2 regions of the Aliivibrio logei genome follow, and region 1 is predicted to be linked to the other one. Evidence: predicted binding sites of a transcription regulator. Region 1 holds the regulator's gene; the other holds the start of a gene.
What was found. Region 1 encodes PurR, which represses purine synthesis genes. Its sites were predicted from a motif close to TNANGNAAACGTTTNCNTNA; they were not measured.
Positions count from the first base shown of each region.

Region 2: pckA (phosphoenolpyruvate carboxykinase (ATP)) is a predicted target of PurR. The motif match lies at 1,804-1,823, and genes of this name have one in related genera.

Region 1 is NZ_MAJU01000029.1:164,832-169,620, reverse strand. Features, by position in the region: gene torR (two-component system response regulator TorR) at 1-588, opposite strand, end outside; gene torD (molecular chaperone TorD) at 820-1,467, shown strand; gene purR (HTH-type transcriptional repressor PurR) at 1,792-2,793, shown strand; cyclic di-GMP riboswitch class I at 2,957-3,039, shown strand; gene A6E04_RS18835 (TfoX/Sxy family DNA transformation protein) at 3,168-3,755, shown strand; gene A6E04_RS18830 (TVP38/TMEM64 family protein) at 3,849-4,526, shown strand; gene A6E04_RS18825 (PepSY domain-containing protein) at 4,656-4,789, shown strand, end outside.
Region 2 is NZ_MAJU01000025.1:47,525-52,313, reverse strand. Features, by position in the region: gene gspC (type II secretion system protein GspC) at 1-4, opposite strand, end outside; gene hslR (ribosome-associated heat shock protein Hsp15) at 294-695, shown strand; gene hslO (Hsp33 family molecular chaperone HslO) at 786-1,661, shown strand; gene pckA (phosphoenolpyruvate carboxykinase (ATP)) at 2,005-3,630, shown strand; gene A6E04_RS17155 (AsmA family protein) at 3,835-4,789, shown strand, end outside.

The sequences.
Region 1 (4,789 bases):
TCTGTCATTTGGCGCATCAACACGGTGGCTGATCATATTTAAAATACGTTCACGTGATAATACCGTGTTCGGATAAGACGACAAAGCAACTAATAGCTCATATTCGGCTTTCGTTAACTTAACTGGCTCACCATTGTTCGATAAAGCACGACGTTGAATATCAAACGTCCACTCCCCGAAACGAATTAAATTTGATTCATCTAATTCTACGGGTTCATTTGCTAATGACATACGCCAAAATAGATTTTTAACTCGGACTAAAAGCTCACGTAACTCCACAGGTTTTGTTACGTAATCATCCGCACCCATCTCTAAACCTACGATGCGGTCAATACTATCAGTTCGTCCTGTAACTAAAATAATACCAATATTAGACTGGCTGCGTAATTCACGCGCCAATAATAAACCATCCTCTCCTGGTAGGTTTATATCAAGCATAATTAAATCAACTTTTTGTTCAGCCAAAACAGTTCGCATTTCTGCGCCCGTTTCAGCCTCGCTCACTTGATATCCCTCGGCTTCAAAATAGCCTACAAGCTTAGAGCGAGTTACCACTTCGTCTTCAACAACTAAAATGTGATAGCTCATAATTTTCTCTTTTTTTTATGGTTATTAGGATGGTTCTTATTACATTCTATTCATATATTGTAATAATGCCAATTCTCAATTGATATTTCTGTATATTATTTGATTCAGAACAAATCTTGTCGCGTATTAATCTTTGCTAATATCTTTATACACCCTGTTAATGATAGGTGCTATTCCTTTTCACACTTATGCCGTACAATTATTTAGTCAATTTTTTGGAGCTTATTTTACATGAACGAACTAAATGCATTTAATGAACAACGTGCTGAAATTTATTGGTGGTTATCTAGCCTATTTGCACACGAGCTAACTAAAGAGCAATTAGAGCAGTATAACAGTTTTGAGATTCGTACCTTTTTAACGAACCTTTCTGAAACTCCAGAGCTAACCGACTCTATTTCTTCAATTGTAACAAAATTGAATGAATTACAAACACGCGAAGATGCACAGCTTGAACTATCGGCTGACTTCTGTGAAGCGTTCTTAGGCTCTGATAAGAACAGTGCGCTTCCTTATGCTTCAATGTATTTAGATAAATCACGCCTTCTTAATGCGAAACCGGCACAAGATATGCGTGATTTATTAGAAAAATACAACATCACTCAAAAAGCTGAATTCAATGAACCTGCAGATCACATTGCTATTGAGTTAGATTTCTTAGGCAATCTAATTGTCATGACGAATCAGCAAACAACGGAACCAGAATTCGAGCAATTCATGGCCGCACAACTGCAATTTATTAACGAGCAGTTATTATCTTGGGCGCCACGTTTTAACCAACTTTGTTCTGAACGAGATACATTTGGCTTCTATGCTGCCGTTACTCACTTCCTTGTTACGTTCTTAGAATTGGATGTAAAATTCCTAGCGGGCGAATAACAAAAGCATGTACAACTGGTAAGATAAGTTAACAATAGTGTGATATATATCAAAACGACTATTAAAATTTATTAAATCAGCAATTGTTTGCGCTACGCTTTATAGATAAAATGTGAACGCAAACGATAAAATTTGAATATCAATGAAAACCGCATTTATCGCGGTTTTTTTCATTTATACCACCTAGATTATTCTCTAATCTACTATTGGTAATATACTCACAGGGCCTATTTACCTTCCAACAATCTTTATTAAAAAATAAAGAGAGACTTTGACACTATTGTTGGAACATAAATAGCCCCTTAATAAATTAAGGCTTTTAATATGGCTACCATTAAAGACGTTGCGAAACTTGCTTCTGTTTCGACAACCACCGTTTCTCATGTAATTAACAAAACTCGATTTGTTGCAGAAGCAACTCAAAAACGAGTATGGGAAGCCGTTGAAGAACTAAACTATGCACCGAGTGCCGTTGCTCGTAGTTTAAAGTGCAACACAACTCGAACTATCGGCATGCTAGTTACCCAGTCTTTTAATCCATTTTTTGCCGAAATGATGCACGGTGTTGAGAACTACTGTTACAAGCAAGGTTACACATTATTTATGTGTAATACCGAAGGTGATCTAGATAAACAAAAGCACTACCTTCGTATGCTGGCAGAAAAACGTGTCGATGGCTTATTAGTTATGTGTTCTGATCTAAATGAACAGTTATTAGCACAACTTGAAAAAAACACAGAATTACCAATGGTAATCATGGACTGGGGTCCAGATAGCCCTCATACCGACAAAATTATTGATAATTCTGAAGAAGGTGGTTATTTAGCAACAAAACACCTGATTGAAAATGGACACACAAAAATTGGCTGTGTTACCGGTCAGCTTGATAAAGCAACCTGTAAAGAACGAATTCATGGTTTCTACAGAGCTTTATCTGAAGCAAATTTAACGTCAAATCCAGATTGGATATTTGAAGGTGATTTTGAGTGTTCTTCTGCCTCTAAATCTGTTGAAAAAATGCTACAGATGGAAGATAAACCAACTGCATTATTTTGTTTTAACGACATTATGGCATTAGCGGCTATCAGCAAAATTCAACAAACTGGCTTACGTGTACCTGAAGATATCTCAATCATTGGTTACGATAACATTGAACTTTCTGCATATTTCTCTCCACCATTGACGACGATTCACCAACCTAAACGTCGCGTTGGTAAGACCGCCGTTGAAATATTGTTGGAACGAATCAAAGATAAGCACCATGAAAGACGCATTTTTGAAATGCATCCAGAAGTGGTAACTCGGAAAAGTGTCCATAAACTGTAACAATGAGTGATGCATTAATCATAAATATGCAAGTGAAAAAATATTTATTTATTTAAAACTTGAACTGGCATAACAGAAAATCATCCTTATTTTCTGAACCAATGTCACATAACTTACAAGTGGACAACATTTCATTTTATTGATTACTATATCATCTTAACTGTCACGAACAGGGCAAACTGTGCGAAAGCTCAGGACGCAAAGCTTCCGGCCTACGTATTTATATAAGGTAGCGGGGTTGCCGATGGCAGGTATTTATATCTACACATTGTTAATTTTTACTTAGAAATAACAATGTGTGGTTTTGAACTTGCTACTATTTCCTCGGGCTCAGTTGTTTAGTGACATAGACTTACTAACCGAGAATTATTGCAATGGATAAACCAATACTAAAAGATTCACTTCGATTACTTTCCTCTCTAGGGAAAATCACTTCACGCTCCATGTTTGGCGGCTTTGGTGTTTTTATTGATGACACAATGTTTGCACTTGTTGTTCAGGACAGACTGCATTTGCGAGCAAGCGATAACACTATTAATTTATTTAAAGACCAAGGTTTTGAACCTTACGTTTATAAAAAACGTGGTTTCCCCGTGGTAACTAAATATTTTGCTATTTCACCTGAATGTTGGGATGAACCTGATTCAATCCTAATTCAAGCTGTTGTTGCTTTAGATGTTGCTAAAAAAGACAAAGAAAAACAAAAAACAGCAGGTCCCTCTCGAATTAAGGATTTACCCAATCTAAGATTAGCGACAGAGAGAATGCTGAAAAAAGCAGGAATAACGACCGTAAAAGAACTAATGGAGACGGGATCTGTAAACGCTTATAAAGCGATTCAACAGACTCATTCAAGTTCTGTTAGTGACGAATTACTGTGGTCGCTTGAAGGAGCGATTAAAGGTACTCACTGGTCTGTTATCTCTACTGATATTAGAAATGAATTAAGAAAACAACTTTAAATACATTTTCCTACATTTATTTTACATTCGCCCTACTCTTATGTTGTCTTTACCTGTATAAATTAAAGACAACATAAGGCTAGGAAATGAATTATGAATAAAAAATTACTCTTATTAATCACTCTTCTTACAGCCTTTGCTGTTATCTTTTTTAACTTTGGTCATCTATTTACTCTAGAGCAGGCTAAGGCATACCATCAAGCCCTTCAAAGTGACATCCAAGAAAACCTTTTCTTTTATAGCACCCTTTATTTCTTTGGTTACATTACCGTCACTGCATTATCAATACCAGGCGCCGCAGTAGTCACATTGCTTGGTGCGGCCTTATTTGGTTTTTGGTGGAGCTTATTATTGGTTTCTTTTGCCAGTTCCATTGGTGCTACTATTGCCTTCCTAAGCAGCCGTTATTTATTAAGAGAATGGGTTGATCGTAAATTTGGGGACAAATTAATTTCCATCAATCAAGGTATTGAAAAAGATGGCGCTTTTTACTTACTGACTCTTCGTTTAATTCCTATATTTCCATTCTTTCTTATTAATTTAGTCATGGGATTAACAAAACTAACCGCCGCTCGGTTTTACTTATTTAGTCAATTAGGCATGCTGCCCGGAACCATGGTATTTTTAAATGCCGGAACTCAATTAGCTGAAATAACCTCACTATCAGGGTTAATATCACCAAATATACTCGGCTCTCTTGCTCTTCTTGGTTTATTTCCAATCGTTGCAAAATTTATTATTAGTTATGTTCAGAAAAAACGCACCTCTTAAAATTGCGAATAAGAGATAGACATTATTCTATCTCTTATTCCTTCTCTCACTGATTACCTGCAGGATTCATTTTACGTTCATGTTTAATAATTTATACTGCCTGTAGTTTAATTTTTAGAGTGCGTATTTATGTTTACTCGTCAGCCATTAGCTATACTTATATTTAGCCTCTCAATGTGTTTATCGCCATTGAGCTTTGCTCAAGATCATGCAATTCCCGCAGTTCAAGATATTACCCTCCCTCTCAATACAACCATTGAGTT
Region 2 (4,789 bases), on a different contig from region 1:
TCATATTTGTTACCATCTGCTTTTGATTATCCTTTTCTTAAATGATCTTCTTTAATTATTTGATGCATTTTATAATTATAAAATAAAGAGCCACAATTACTGTAGGCATTACCTTTTTATTAAGATACTTAAAGCCATATCACGTAAATATAAGGAATACTTTTCATATTAGAGCATCATTTCTCATTAATGACTCTAATTGGTTATGAATTTTGATTAATTCGTGCCAAAAGATTGAAAAATAATTTACAGCCACCATCTTAGTTAGCTGAGATAAGACATAGGTATCCATCATGAGTTCAAAATCCAACACTATTGAAGGTGTAAGACTTGATAAATGGCTCTGGGCAGCTCGTTTTTACAAAACACGCTCAGTGGCACGCAATATGGTTGATGGCGGTAAAGTTCATTATAATGGCCAGCGTGCAAAACCAAGTAAAATTATCGATCTTGGTGCGGAAGTAAAGCTTCGCCAAGGGAATAATGAAGAGATCACCGTGATCGTCGAGATCATCTCCGATCAACGCCGTGGTGCTCCCGTTGCACAAACTCTTTACAAAGAAACACAAAGCAGTATTGAGCGTCGTGAAGAAAATGCGAAATTACGCAAATTAAACTCCCTTGGGAGCCCGCATCCTGATAAACGTCCAGATAAAAAACAACGACGTGATATCATGAAGTTTAAGCAACAATAACTGACTTTCTTCTTTATTTACCTTTTCTCAAGGTTATAGCGGCTATAATAGCGATAACTGTAACCTCTAATACAATTGCTGGAGTATTTCATGGCAAATAACACATTGCATCGTTACCTGTTTGAAGATTTATCCGTTCGTGGTGAATTAGTTCAATTAGATGATGCTTACCAACAAATTATTTCTAGCAAGGAATACCCAAAGCCAGTACAAAACTTATTGGGTGAGCTATTAGTTGCAACCACATTATTAACCGCCACGTTGAAATTTGAAGGATCGATTACGCTTCAACTTCAAGGTAATGGCCCTGTCTCTCTTGTGGTTATTAACGGTGATAACGATCAAAAAGTTCGTGGCGTTGCTCGCTTTGAAGGCGAAATTGCTGACGACGCGACATTACACCAACTAATGGGTAAAGGTTATTTAGTTATTACTATCTCACCTAAAGACGGCGAACGTTACCAAGGTGTCGTTGCTCTTGAAGGGAAAGATTTAGCCGAATGTTTTGAAGGATACTTTGAGCGTTCTGAACAATTAAAAACTCGTTTATGGTTACGTCTTGGGGAATTTGAAGGCAAACCACACGCTGCGGGTATGCTACTTCAAGTCATGCCTGATGGGACTGGCTCTTCGGATGATTTTGAGCATTTAGAGCAACTAACGGATACCGTTAAAAACGAAGAACTCTTCAGCTTAGAAGCGGAAGATGTACTTTACCGTTTGTATAACCAAGATAAAGTTCAGTTGTTTGAACCTCAAAACGTTGAATTTTTCTGTGGGTGCTCTCGTGAACGCAGTGGCGGCGCCATCATTACGATTGAACGTTCAGAAGTGGATGACATTATTGCAACTGAAGGCAAAGTGTCTCTTCATTGTGATTACTGTGGTACCAGTTACGACTTTGACAGCATTGATGTTGCTCATCTTTTTGAAGAAGCCACGAAAGGTAATGACACGGTTCATTAATTCTTCATACAGAATAAGTTCTTTATTTTGTTTTAAAGCCAGCCATTAGGTTGGCTTTTTTTATGGTTTTTTTTGATGCAAAGCACATTTTTGATCCCACTTATCCACACTTAATTTTGATTAAATAATAATCAATTGCATCTAGCGCAATCGATTTCATTAAGAGTAGAATAGACATATTGCTATTTTGTGATGGTGATTAAATAACCCGTACCACTTTGTGGTTATTTCATGATATGACTCCCTGTTTTCAATTTACCGCGTTGGTAGCATGGGTAGCAGTAAACAATATTAAAATAATTAGAATATTAAAATCCCTACAAAATTCCTTTAAGGAGCACCTATGACTGTAATGGAACACAAAAAGGCTGCACAACTTGATCTTTCTCAACACGGCTTAAGCAACGTGACGGAAGTTCTTCGTAACCCTAGCTATGACGTACTTTTTGAAGAAGAAACGCGTCCTGACTTAGAAGGTTATGAACGTGGTGTAATGACAGAACTTGGCTCTGTTGCGGTAGATACTGGTATTTTTACCGGTCGTTCGCCAAAAGATAAATACATCGTAAAAGATGAAACAACCAAAGATACCTTGTGGTGGTCTGATCAAGGTAAAAATGACAACAAAGCCATTACCCCTGCAGTCTGGGATGATTTAAAAGCCCTTGTTACAGAACAACTATCAGGCAAACGTTTGTTTGTTATTGATGGCTTCTGTGGTGCAAACCCTGATACTCGCCTTAGTGTTCGAGTTATCACGGAAGTCGCATGGCAGGCTCACTTTGTGAAAAATATGTTTATTCGCCCAACGGACGAAGAATTAGAAAGTTTTGAACCTGATTTTGTCGTCATGAATGGCGCAAAAGCAACCAATCCAAATTACGAAGCACAAGGGTTAAACTCTGAAAACTTTGTTGCCTTCAACTTAACAGAGCGTGTTCAAATCATCGGTGGTACTTGGTACGGCGGTGAGATGAAAAAAGGCATGTTCGCAATGATGAATTACTTACTTCCGTTAAAAGGCATTGCGTCTATGCACTGTTCAGCTAACGTAGGTAAAGAAGGCGATGTTGCTGTATTCTTCGGCTTATCAGGTACAGGTAAAACAACCCTATCAACGGATCCAAAACGTCAGTTAATTGGGGATGATGAACACGGTTGGGATGATGATGGTATCTTTAACTTTGAAGGTGGCTGTTACGCGAAAACCATTCGTTTATCTAAAGAAGCTGAACCGGATATTTTTAATGCCATTCGTCGTGATGCACTATTAGAAAACGTAACCGTTCGCAATGATGGTTCGATTGATTTTGATGACGGTTCTAAAACAGAAAACACCCGTGTTTCTTACCCTATCTATCACATTGATAATATCGTTAAACCGATTTCAAAAGCAGGTCATGCAAACAAGGTTATTTTCTTAACCGCTGATGCATTTGGTGTTCTACCTCCTGTTGCTAAATTAACGCCAGAACAAACGAAATATCATTTCTTATCCGGTTTTACCGCTAAATTAGCCGGTACTGAACGTGGCATTACAGAACCAACACCAACATTCTCTGCTGCTTTTGGTGCTGCGTTCTTAACACTACACCCAACACAATACGCAGAAGTATTGGTGAAACGTATGGAAGCGGCTGGTGCAGAAGCTTACATCGTAAACACAGGTTGGAACGGTACAGGCAAACGTATCTCAATTCAAGATACGCGTGGTATCATCGATGCAATTTTAGATGGTTCTATTGATAATGTAGAAACGAAAAACATTCCAGTCTTTAACCTTGAAGTACCGACATCACTACCAGGTGTTGATACCTCAATTCTTGACCCTCGTGATACATATACAGACCCACTACAATGGGACAGTAAAGCGGAAGATTTAGCACAACGCTTCATCAAAAACTTTGCTCAATACACAGATAATGACGAAGGGAAAGCGCTTGTAAAAGCAGGTCCTCAGCTGGATTAATCCGCCTTACATGTAAATCGTTTTTATTTAAGCCCTTCATTCGAAGGGCTTTTTTTACCCATAAATAGGCCAATAACAATAAAGCTTGATTCTATTTTCCTCGAAATCGTGATTACTCTTGAGTAAACAACGACAATAACTTGATTGAACCTGTTTTTTACTCCACTCTTTCTGTTCATCTATTTTTCTTATTGGAGTTAATCAATGTACACCACGTTGAAAAGCCTCGGTTGGCTGCTCACTCTTTGTTTATTACTTGTGGCGGCATTCTTATCTCTTTTACATACGCCTTACGCACAGCCATTATTGAATCCAGTCGTTGAAAAGTTGACTCATCAAACGCTCTCCTTTGGTGGGATCTCCTATTCTATTCACGATCCTCTGCACCTCACCATCTCTGATGTCGTGATTCATTCAGAGCCAGAGCTACCCATTCAACAAATTGATTTATGGCTTTCTAAGCATCCAATTCAAAATAATAAACTCGCTTTTGATAGTGTGAAAATTGATGGCATTAGCCTACAAAACGGACTGCCTAATACTAAAAAACTCAATTGGTTTTCAATCTCTCAGCTCAGTATTTCTAATTTAGATTTTGCAGAGGATGGATTGGTCGTACGTGAAGCACAAATCCAATTAAGTAACTATGATGTGCATAATGAAAAAGGACTGCCTTTTAAAGGGGAGTTTCAATTATCTACTCAACAACTTTACTGGCAAGGTGAAGCCCTAGATGACGTCTTAATTGATGGTTATTACACTGAAAACTATACGGCATTACAGGGGATTTCATTAACTTGGCGCAATAGCACCATTACAGCTCAAGCCGAATTAAAAGAAAATAAGTTATGGGTTATTCCTCAATTTACACTGCGTAAATTTAATTTAGAATCGGATAATGCCGACATTATTGGAAAGCCTCTACAATGGCTTTCAGAACAAGGTTTCACGTATCAATTCGAACGAATCGATCTACTCGATGTGAATATTGAATTACCTCAATTCTCTGTCAATGATCTCAGTCTTTCTGCTGAAAACATTCTTCTTCCTTATAAGATTTGGCAGCAAAATGACGCGAATATTTCCTTTAGTGCCGATAGCTTGGTATGGAAAGACACCATTATTAATAAGCCAATCATAGAGTTAACGCTAACAAATA